DNA from 2 places in the Anaerobacillus sp. ABD4_527 genome. Region 2 is predicted to be linked to the other one. Evidence: riboswitches for the same ligand, from Rfam matches in the RefSeq annotation. Region 2 holds a riboswitch; the other holds the start of a gene.

Region 1 (5,908 bases), 780 kb from region 2:
TACTCGTGAAGAAATGGATCAGCTAAATCATTCAGCAAAGACTTTGACTGATGCGATGAAACCTGTACTCTTAAACAAATGATAGAAAAGAGGGTTCTCCAATATGGAGAACCCTCTTGCTATTTATTCGTTTACAGGAACAACAGCTCCATCATACTCTTCTTTAATGAAGGTTTGAATATCTTCAGAACGGAGAACCTCAACAAGAGTTTTTACAGCTTCGTTATCCTCATCACCTTTGTTAACAGTGATGACGTTCACGTATGGAGAGTCAGACCCTTCAAGTGCAATTGCATCTTCTTGTGGATTTAAGCCAGCATCGATCGCATAGTTCGTGTTGATCATAACAGCATCGCCTTCGCCTTGCTTATAGATCTGAGGAAGAAGGGAAGCTTCAACGTTTGTTTTAAAGGTAAGGTCTTTTGGATTTTCAGCAATATCTTCAACTTGTGCATCTGTTGGATCGATACCTTCTTTGATTTTAATTAGACCTTTTGCTTCTAACAATTGAAGCATACGACCATGGTCTGATACAGAGTTACTCATGATGATTTCTGCACCTTTAGGAAGTGCATCAAGGTTTTCATATTCCTGTGAATAGACACCGATCGGCTCGATATGAATTCCACCAGCGTTTACGAAATCATAGTTATCGTTTTCTTCCATTTGTAGCTCCATATAAGGCACTGTTTGGAAGTAGTTCGCATCTAACTCACCGTTAGCGAGCGTTTTGTTCGGAAGAATGTAATCCTGGAAGCGCTCGATTTCAAGAGTAATTCCTTCTTCCTCAAGAAGCGGCTGTGCTTTTTCTAGAATCTCAGCGTGTGGAACGTTTGATGCACCAACAACTAGTTTCGTTTCTTCACTTTCTGATTCAGAGCCTTCGCTGTTACCACCGTTATTGCCTCCACAAGCTGCTAAAGCTGCAAGTGCAACAACTGACAAAAGTAGTACTAGTTTTTTCATGGTTTCTCTCTCCTTTTTTATATCTTATCTTTTATCCATAGCTCGCGTTGTAACATCTCCAATAACCTGAAGAACTGCTACAATAGCGAGAATTAATACAGTTGCGACAAGCGTCACGTCGGGATTATTTCGTTGGAAACCATCTAGATATGCGAGATCTCCTAATCCTCCAGCCCCAACGACACCTGCCATCGCTGTATAGCTCACTAGAGCGATCGCAGTTACTGTGATTCCTGAAATCAATGCTGGCATCGCTTCAGGAAGCAACACTTTAAAAATAATCTGGCCATTCGTAGCCCCCATAGCTTGGGATGCTTCGATCACTCCCTTGTCTACTTCTCTTAGAGCGATTTCGACCATTCGTGCATAGAAAGGGGCAGCCCCTGCAATAAGTGCTGGCAATGCAGCATTAGCTCCCAGCATCGTACCAACAATGTATACAGATAGTGGAATAAGCAAAATAATTAAAATGATGAATGGAATCGAACGGAACAGGTTTACAATCCCTGCAACAAAACCATTAATATATCGATTTTCCCAGACGTTTCCCTTTGAAGTTAAGAAAAGCAGCAGGCCGAGTCCAATGCCGAGTATAAACGTTGCGAATACAGAGATCGCGGTCATGTAGATCGTTTGTAATGCCGCTTCCCACATATCTTCCCAACGTACATTAGGAAATAGTGAACTAAGCATTTGGAATCACCTCTACTTCTACTTTCTGATCACGTGCATAGCTCAGTGCTTTATCAATAGCAGCTTGTTCTCCTTTTAGTAAGACCGATAGCTTACCATAAGGACCATCCTGAGTATGGGTGACCTTCCCTTGAATGATGTTCACTTCGATCTGAAACTCTCTGATTAACTTCGTTACAAGAGGTGAACCCGTAGCTCCTTTTACAAAGGTAAATTGTACGAGAGTCCCTTCTGCAGTTTCAGTGAGGTGTGTAATCGATTCTTTCATTTCCTCAGGCTCACTCAGCTGATTTACAAAGTCACGGGTGATCGGCTGCTGGGGATGATGAAAAATATCAAGTACTGGACCTTCTTCAACAACACTGCCACCTTCCATGACCGCAACACGATGACAAATCTTTCTGATCACGTGCATTTCATGAGTGATCAACACGATCGTTAGTCCTAGCTCTTTATTAATTTTCTTTAATAGGTCGAGAATACTATCTGTGGTCTTCGGATCCAGGGCCGATGTCGCTTCGTCACAAAGTAACACTTTAGGGTTATTAGCAAGTGCCCTCGCAATCCCAACTCGCTGTTTTTGACCACCACTTAGTTGAGATGGATACGCATCTTCTCTTCCCGATAACCCAACGAGGTTGATCAACTCGTCCACTCGAGCTTTTCTTTTCTCTTTCGGCACACCCGATATTTCAAGAGGGAACGCAATATTTTCTTTTACAGTACGTGACCAGAGAATATTAAAATGCTGAAAAATCATTCCGATTTCTTGTCTTGCTAGACGAAGTTCCTTGTTATTCAACTTAGATAATGCTTTGTCATCTACTGTTACGCTACCTTCAGTTGGTCGCTCAAGTAGATTTAACATGCGGATAAGTGTACTCTTTCCAGCGCCACTATATCCGATAACTCCGAAAATTTCGCCTTTTTCAATTGTAAGATCAGTATTCTTCACCGCTTCTACTGGTCCAGAGGCTGCAAAGAACGTCTTCTTTATACCTTTTAACTCAATCATTTGCACACATCCTTTTACCTTACGATGTCCCATCACAATAGGTTGATTTTAAAACCTTTTGAAATAAAAAATGCCTTTCCGCTATGAGCAGAAAGGCACTTGAAATCGATGTCTTTCTCTCATTTCTCAAAGCATTTGCTTTGCAGGAATTGGCACCTTCTCAAACACGCTGTTTGACGGTTGCCGGGCTTCATAGGGCCAGTCCCTCCACCTCTCTGAATAAGAGATATTTAGTTATTAACACGTTACTCTAGTTAAGTACTAAATCGAATTCTAGCATGGGACTTTTAGTGTGTCAATCGATGAGTAAAAAGTCCGAATTTTTAAATAAAACTAGCTGCCAGAGTTTCAACTGCTCCTCTAAAATCAGCCCTCTTTTCTGACAGCGTAAAAGCGCTGCAATCCATACAGCGCTCGCGCCAATGCTTCAGTTGTATCTCTATACGGAGAAAACATGCTATCTTATTTACGCTCTTTGATTTTCATACTGCTCGATTTTATCCTCAAGTGAAAGGGTTCTAGATACTTCGTCCCACCCGTTCAACAACATTTCCTTCCAATACGGATCGATTTCAAACGATACGTGTAGCCCATCGTTATCACTAATAGATTGGTTTTCGAGTTGAACAGTGAGTGAATAACCTTCGCTTGCCTTTGTAAATAATTCTGCAACGGTTTCTTGAGGAAGAGCGATTGGAAGGATACCGTTTTTCACACAGTTGTTGTAAAAGATATCTGCAAAGCTTGGTGCGATGATCACTCTAAATCCGTAGTCTAATAAAGCCCATGGCGCATGTTCTCTCGATGAGCCGCAGCCGAAGTTTTTACCAGCTACTAGGATTGAAGCCGACCTGTATTGCTCTTCATTTAAAGAGAAATCAGACCGTGCGAGTCCATCATCATCGAAACGCCAATGATAGAATAAGAACTGTCCAAACCCTTGTCGCTCGATCCGCTTCAGAAATTGCTTTGGTATTATTTGATCTGTGTCCACATTCACCTTTTCTAGAGGATAGACGACACCTGTATATTCATTGATAGGTTCCATGATTTCACTCCTTTACACGACAGGCTGCTTCATTTTTCTTGCATCTGTAAATTTGCCTTCCAAAGCAGCGGCGGCTGCCATGGCAGGACTGACTAGATGCGTTCTAGAACCATTTCCTTGCCGTCCCTCAAAGTTTCGGTTCGATGTAGAAGCGCATCGCTCTCCTGGTGGAACGATGTCGTCATTCATCGCAAGACACATACTGCATCCCGCTTCTCTCCACTCGAAGCCGGCCTCAATAAACACTTGATCTAGTCCTTCTGCTTCCGCTGTTTCTTTAACAGATTTAGAACCTGGCACGACTAGCGCTCGAACATTGTGGTGTACTTTCCTTCCACGAACAATATTTGCTGCGGCTCTTAAATCACTAATCCTAGAATTTGTACAAGATCCGATAAAGACATGTTGGATGTCTATATCCTGAATTGCCATCCCAGCTGTTAACCCCATATACGTTAAGGCCTGTGCGATTGCTTTTTGATCAGCAGGATCTTCATAGTCCTCTGGAAAAGGCACTCTACCGTAGACGGATGATCCCATAGATGGATTCGTACCCCACGTAACCTGAGGTTCTATCTCATCAGCATGGATCTCTAAAACGTCGTCATACGTTGCGCCTTCATCAGTAGCAAGGTTTTTCCATTCTGATATCGCTGCTTGGAATTCCTCTCCTTGTGGAACATGCCTTTTCCCCTTTAGGTAGTCAAACGTTACCTCATCAGGGCTGATTAATCCTGCTTTAGCACCGGCTTCTATCGACATGTTACAGATTGTCATCCGCTCTTCCATCGACATCTTTCGAATTGCTTCACCTGTATATTCAAGAATAGCACCTGTTCCAGCATTCACTCCAAACTTCGCTATGATTGCAAGAATGATATCCTTCGCCGTTACACCTGCGCCCGGGTGACCATTCACTCGGACTTCAATTGTTTTTGGAGAGGATTGCCAAAGAGTTTGAGTTGAAAGAACATGTTCGACTTCACTCGTTCCAATCCCGAATGCAAGTGCTCCAAAAGCACCGTGTGTCGAGGTATGACTATCTCCGCAAACGATTGTTTTGCCTGGTTGAGTCAACCCTAGTTCTGGGCCAATCACATGGACGATTCCTTGGTCTGGATGGTTAATATCAGCAATTTCCACCCCAAATTCCTTGCAATTTTCTTCTAGTTTCTCCATCTGTACCTTTGAAACAGGATCGTTGATGATATGCCGCGCAATCGTTGGAACATTATGATCCATAGTAGCGAAGGTCAGATCAGGACGTCTGACCTTCCGCTGATTCATACGCAATCCTTCAAAAGCCTGCGGAGATGTTACTTCGTGTACAAGGTGTAAATCGATATAAAGTAAATCTGGACTGCCTTCTTCTCTATGCACAACGTGCTTTTCCCAGATCTTTTCTATAATTGTTTTTGGCTCCACACCCATCCTCCTCACTGTCACGCATAAGCTTCCATGATACCAGCCGTAGCATTATCTTCTGCTAATTGAAAGATAACTTGATCGACCATCTTATCAGTACTTAGACTTCGCTTTCCAACACCCGCAAGATCAGTTGTGAAATACCCAGCTTCAAGAACTTCCAACACAGCTTTATCGATCGCATCAGATTCTTCCTTCATATTGAACGAATGGTTTAACATCATGGATGCAGATAAGATCATCGCTAGTGGATTGGCAAGGTTTTTACCAGCGATATCGGGCGCTGAACCGTGTACTGGTTCATACATGCCAAATCCATCTTTTCTTAGGCTTGCAGATGGAAGCATCCCTAAAGACCCAGTGATCATCGAAGCTTCGTCACTCAAGATATCTCCAAAAAGATTCTCTGTTACGATTACGTCAAAGTGTGCAGGATTCTGAACAATTTTCATCGCTGCAGCATCCACAAGCATATGCTCAACTTCCACGTCCGGGTAAGAGGCTGCTTTTTCATTTACGATTTCACGCCACATCCTGCTCGATTCTAGAACATTCGCTTTGTCGACACTCGTCAGCTTCTTCTTTCGTTTCCTAGCTGCTTTAAATCCTTGATCTACGATACGCTCGATTTCTTCACGCGTATAAGAAAGCGTATCGACTACGCGCTCTCCACCTTCTCTCCGTTCACTCGGTGTACCAAAGTACAAGCCACCCGTTAATTCTCTTAAAATCAGCATATCGACACCTTTGATGCGCTCTTC
Region 2 (5,908 bases):
ACCATGTGCGATCGGTATAGGTCCTAACATGCTGATGGCGAAGCTTTGTCTGGATTTAGAGGCGAAGAAGTATGGCGTTGCTGAATGGACGTATGAGGATATCCCTGAGAAGCTCTGGTCTATTTCGCCTCTAAGTAAAATGTGGGGGATCGGTCCGCGTCTCGAGCGCACTTTAAATCGGATGGGGATTATGAATGTTGAACAGCTCGCAAAATACCCGTTACATCTTCTTGAACAAAAGTTCGGAGTGATGGGCAATCAGCTCTATCACCATGCATGGGGAGTAGATCTCTCTGACATTGGAGCTCCGATTATGCAGGGGCAGATCAGCTTTGGTAAAAGTCAGATTCTACTTCGTGATTATCATGAGCAAAAAGAAATCAAACACGTTATTTTGGAAATGAGTGAAGAAGTAGCGAGGCGTGCGAGAAGAGCCGGAAAAGCTGGGCGTACGATCAGCCTCGGAATCGGCTATAGTAAAGACGAGGGAGGCGGCGGTTTTCACAGGTCGAGAAGCATCGACAGCCCCACCTCCATCACGCTTGAAATCTATGACGTGTGCTTGCAGCTTTTTCAGGAATTTTATAGAGGGCAAACGGTTCGGAAAATCTCAATCGCTCTTTCAAATATTTGTGATGACGAGGAAGTGCAGCTCAACCTTTTCAATTTGAAACGGCCGAAGCAGCGAGACCTTGGATACGTAATGGACTCGATACGGGAGAAATACGGATCCGATTCTCTGCTTCGCGCTGTTTCCTACACGAAAGCCGGTACAGCGTTGCATCGAAGTAAGCTTGTCGGAGGTCACAAAGCATAGAAAGGGGTTGATAAGATGATTCGTGACCGAGGAAATATTAAATGGACATCGATGATGTTACCAGAGCATGTTAAAGAGTTAAGAGAATGGAAAGAGGAAGACCGGAGAAGAGAACAGCCTGAGCTTGATGAGCAGAAGATTGAGGAGATGAACGACACCATTTGTGAAGCGATGGCATTTCACCAGCCGCTTACATTTCATTATTTCAAGAACGGTACGAAGAACGTGTTGACAGGATATGTTCATTATATCGACCAGCTCAATAAAGAATTACGAATTGTTGATCTAGATGAGAAGAGGCAGAACATTTCGTTTGCAAGCCTCGTGCATATTGGTGAAGGCGACTAAGATGGTAACACTCCCCACAACAGAAGACGTTTTTCCTCGGCGAAAAGGGGTAAAATACGTACAAACTAGTATACGGAGTGAACTGTCAGATGCTATCTGTAGAGAGTCTCAAACATTATAAGGAGAACATAAAAGGAATTGATATTCACTATGAGTATCATGAGAACGAAGTGACGTCGGACCGTCCTGTGCTAACATTACTGCATGGGTTTTTATCTTCCACTTTTAGTTATCGAAGATTGATTCCCTTGCTTTCAAAGCATTACACGATTGTAGCCGTTGATCTCCCACCGTTTGGAAGAAGTGAAAAATCGAGTCGGTTTGTTCACTCTTATCAAAACTTTGCGGAAGTCGTGATCGAACTACTCGAGCGGCTAAGTGTTGACGAGACCGTTATGATTGGTCATTCCATGGGAGGGCAAGTGGCATTAAGAGCAGCAAGTATCGATGAAGACCTAGTTAAGAAAAATATTTTGCTCTGTAGTTCAGGCTACCTTGAAAAAGCGAGACAGAGTTTAGTGTACTCTTCTTATTTGCCCTTTTTCTCAGTGTATTTAAAGCGCTGGCTTTCGCGAAAAGGAGCAAAAGGGAATTTGATGAACTGCGTTTACGATCCAAATTTAATCGATGAAGAGATGGTGGATGGTTATGTTCAGCCTTTCTTCCATGAAGGGATTTTCCGTTCGCTCGTACGAATGATTCGAGATCGTGAGGGGGATTTGTCACAAGAAGAATTGAGGAGAATTCATACGCCGAGTTTACTGATATGGGGGGAGCATGATCGAGTAGTACCGCTTCAAATTGGAAAACGGCTGGCAGAAGATCTACCGAATTCAGAGCTGATCGTATACGAAAAGACGGGTCACCTTCTCCCTGAAGAGCAGCCACGTTCCATTTTAAGAGACATTCAGAAATTTATTCAGGCGTAAGCCGCAGAACGACACGGTTCGACTTTATTCTTGACGAAGCAGAATAATGCGTGATAAACTTCATAACACTAAATCGAATAGTTCTTATCAAGAGAAGTGGAGGGAACTGGCCCTGAGAAGCTTCAGCAACCTCTGGTATGTCAGAAAGGTGCTGCTTCCAGCAAGAGAGATCTTGAGAGATAAGAGTGAAAGCCCTCTTCTCTTGAAGTGGGCTTTTTTGATTGCTACAAACTTTATGAACAAGGAGAAACACCATGGATAAAGACATAAAAGGGAACGGCTTTGCACTGCTTCCACTCGGTATATTTATTTTACTTTTTATCGGAACGGCAGTTGTAACAAAAGATTTTTATAGCATGCCTGTTGTGCTTGCTTCACTGATCGCTGCAGGCGTTGCACTCGCAATGAACAGGAAAGAAAGCTTTATGACAAAGGTTGAGGTGTTTTGTCGTGGAGCAGGAAACTCCAATATCATCTTAATGATTCTTGTTTTCTTATTAGCGGGAGCCTTCGCTGAAACAGCGAAAAAGATAGGTGCGGTAGATTCGATTGTGAATCTCGGCATCTCTATATTACCAGCAAGCCTTCTCGTTGTTGGTTTGTTTCTAATCGGGTGCTTTATATCAATATCGATGGGAACCTCGATGGGAACGATCGTAGCATTGGCTCCGATTGGAATTGGAATTGCAGAGCAATCCGGGATTCCTGTAGCTTTGACATTGTCAGCGGTCATTGGAGGAGCGATGTTTGGGGATAACCTCTCGATGATTTCCGATACGACGATTGCAGCTGTTCGGACGCAAAACACGAAAATGAAAGATAAGTTCAAGGTGAACTTTTTCATCGTTTTACCGGCAGCAGTTATTACTGCCATTATATATGGATTCTTAACGGTAGGGGAAAGAGCGACAGTAAGTGGAGGTGAACCATTTGATTTTATCTCCGTCCTCCCATACCTTGGCGTATTGATTGCAGCGATTGCAGGGGTAAATGTGCTTATTGTACTTGTAAGTGGAACGTTGTTCGCGGGTGCAGTAGGCTTATTTAACGGAACGTTTGGTTTAAGTGGACTCGTTTCTACGGTAACGGATGGCATTAAAGGGATGGAAGATCTCGCCATGATCGCATTGATTATTGGTGGGATGATCGAAGTCATTCGATATAATGGAGGTGTCCAGTACGTTCTTGATAAAATTCTTCATCGAGTGAGATCGAGAAGAGGAGCGGAGTTTGGTATCGCAGGACTCGCTACGATGTTAGACTTATCGACGGCAAATAACACGATATCAATAATAATGGGTGGACCACTCGCGAAGAACATATCAGAAGAGTACCAAGTTGATCCTCGAAAGTCCGCAAGTATTCTTGATATATTTTCTGGAAGTGTTCAGGGCATGCTCCCATACGGCGCACAGCTGCTAGCAGCGGCTGGACTAGCTTCCATCTCGCCTTTGGCACTCATACCATATTCAATTTATCCAATTCTTACAGCGATTGCTGGTATTGTGGCAATTACCATCAACTACCCTTCATTTCGGAAAGAAGAAGCGGTAGAGTAACGAAACAACCAGGCCTGTCAAAATGACGGCCTGGTTTTGTTTATTCTTCGATTTGCTTTTGTAGGTTCACAATTTTTTGAGGTAATATATAAAGAAATTCAATCAATGAGTCCAATAAATCAATAATTAAATTAGCCGTTTCTTCACTTGCTGAATTTTCAAGGCATAAAAGGTTGTGAAGGTTGCTTCCTTTGCCTAACAGCTGCCCGAGCCGTACGATTGGCTCTTCGAGGTCAACTTGTTTGGCCAGGCTTTCGAGCTGTTTGGATAGAGGTTGAGAAAGTTCGTTTTCAGCTAAAAAGCTTCTAGTGATGCTTTCTAAAACGCGGTTTGCCATAACTGCTGTAGCAGTCCAGTCTTTCATATTATGTACGTTAACAGCTGAACGATAGACACGCTCGAGATCTTCTGGAAGCCTTGCTGTTCCAACCAATCTGCCAAGAGGTTCTCTAGTGAAAGAAGTTTGATGAACAAAAAGCTCTACTTCTTCACCTTGATCGCTAGTAGACGTTTTAATCAATACAAAGAGAATGGATTCTTTACATACCGAACATCTTGAAAAGGTTGAAAAAACCGTTTGGTTGATTTGGTAATCGAATTTTAAATGGAAAGAAGCGGTGTTTCCGCACTCAGGACATTCTGTATTGGCGGACTTTGGTAGTTTTGTTTGTCCGTATTTTACAACAGAATTAATTGTCGTTTGTTGTATTTTTCTCATCTAATACCCCCCTGAATCGATTTTGAGCTTAGTCTTTGATCTCTTGTTGATACGGGTGTTGAGAATAAGGTAGATGTAGTAGTAAGAATATTATAACATTTTATCTTATCAACTTACATTATTCGCCCCGAATGGTAATTTAAGGGGGCACGTTGTAGAGAATAAAAGGTGTGTAGTGATTTGAGACAAAAGTCTCTATGTAATGCTGTTTTCTAAAACAAAATTACAAACAATTCAAGCGTGTGAACAAGTATGGTTAGGTAACTGAAGATGAAAAGCACGATTAACATTCGCTTCTTCACATAAAGCTGCAATCCCTTCTAATTCGAGAGAAAAAACGTTCATAAGCTAGAAAATGCATTTCTTCTTCCTTCTCTATCGTTAATGTTATTTTATATGAATCGTTTCAGATAGAAAATACCCCCAGCAACAAAAGGTTGCTGGGGGTATTTTTATTGGCGGATGAAGCCTTCTTCATCAAGGTATTGAATCGCTTCGTTATATGAAGGAAAAGTGCCATCAAGCATGTCACCGGCATACACATTCCATAGCTCCAGCTCAGGCTCATAGGCGAGGTGCAGCGTTTGATCTTCTTCGTTCATCCAGATTTCTTCTTCGATATCTTCTCCAGGTAAAACAGATAGTGAGTGAATCGCTTCTCCGATTATTTTTCGAAGGTCATTACTTGAGAAGTCACGGATATTAACCATTCCTCTATCGTCTACTGGGTACTCTTCAAGTAGCTCGCCATAGACAAATCCGTTTCCACTAGGATGCAGATGATAGACGACGTTCTTTTTATCCATAACACTTTCCTCATAGTGAAAGTTAACTCTTCCCAGCGACACATCTTTACGTGTTAATTCAGGGAAAGTGGATTCTATAATGTGTAGCTTTTCTTCAAAAGTTAGCATAGTGCCTCCTGTTAATAACATTTGTATAGTAAGTCTGTGCTTACGACCAAACGTGTATTCAACTCTTCTTCATCTTGTACTATAAGAGTGTATCAAAATGTTAATCAATGTGGAAGGTATGATTCTCTTCCTTCTCAATGTAAAATAAAATAAAAAGGCGAGGGGAAGACCATGAAACGATTAGAGGTTGCCAAACATGATGCGAAGGAACTTGTAAAAAGTCACTTTCCTCACTGTAACGTAGCACTTTTAGCTGGAAGTATTGTTAGAGGAGAGGGTACGAAAACGTCAGATCTTGATCTTGTTGTTTTCGATCCTTCGGTTACGAATTCTTACAGGGAAAACTTATATTACAAAAAGTGGCCGGTAGAATTATATGTACATAATTTTAATACCTATCAATCCTTTTATAAAAGTGACTGTGAGCGTGGTAAACCTTCAATGCCTCGAATGGTTGCAGAAGGAATCATTCTGATTGATGAAGGAAGCTGTAAAGAATTAAAAGAAGAAGCGAAGCGAATTTTAGAGGCGGGGCCTAAGAGTTGGGATGAAGATACAATTCGTTTGAAGCGATATTTTTTGACAGATGTGCTAGAAGATTTTATTGGTGCTACAGACAGGGG

The links. Region 2 has a riboswitch for S-adenosylmethionine ahead of ACXAHI_RS05010 (Na+/H+ antiporter NhaC family protein). Riboswitches for the same ligand answer to the same signal wherever they lie in the genome.
Region 1: it holds a riboswitch for S-adenosylmethionine, as region 2 does, so the genes downstream of both, ACXAHI_RS08980 (methionine ABC transporter ATP-binding protein) here and ACXAHI_RS05010 (Na+/H+ antiporter NhaC family protein) in region 2, are expected to answer to the same signal.

The regions. Positions count from the first base shown of each region.
Region 1 covers NZ_JBSWXZ010000001.1:1,723,187-1,729,094, forward strand. The annotation lists gene ACXAHI_RS08965 (L-lactate dehydrogenase) at 1-82, shown strand, start outside; gene ACXAHI_RS08970 (MetQ/NlpA family ABC transporter substrate-binding protein) at 124-966, opposite strand; gene ACXAHI_RS08975 (methionine ABC transporter permease) at 991-1,659, opposite strand; gene ACXAHI_RS08980 (methionine ABC transporter ATP-binding protein) at 1,652-2,674, opposite strand; SAM riboswitch class I at 2,791-2,900, opposite strand; gene leuD (3-isopropylmalate dehydratase small subunit) at 3,141-3,722, opposite strand; gene leuC (3-isopropylmalate dehydratase large subunit) at 3,735-5,147, opposite strand; gene leuB (3-isopropylmalate dehydrogenase) at 5,165-5,908, opposite strand, start outside.
Region 2 covers NZ_JBSWXZ010000001.1:943,321-949,228, reverse strand. The annotation lists gene ACXAHI_RS05025 (Y-family DNA polymerase) at 1-817, shown strand, start outside; gene ACXAHI_RS05020 (YolD-like family protein) at 833-1,165, shown strand; gene ACXAHI_RS05015 (alpha/beta fold hydrolase) at 1,255-2,094, shown strand; SAM riboswitch class I at 2,176-2,280, shown strand; gene ACXAHI_RS05010 (Na+/H+ antiporter NhaC family protein) at 2,349-3,653, shown strand; gene ACXAHI_RS05005 (hypothetical protein) at 3,694-4,371, opposite strand; gene ACXAHI_RS05000 (hypothetical protein) at 4,824-5,285, opposite strand; gene ACXAHI_RS04995 (nucleotidyltransferase domain-containing protein) at 5,457-5,908, shown strand, end outside.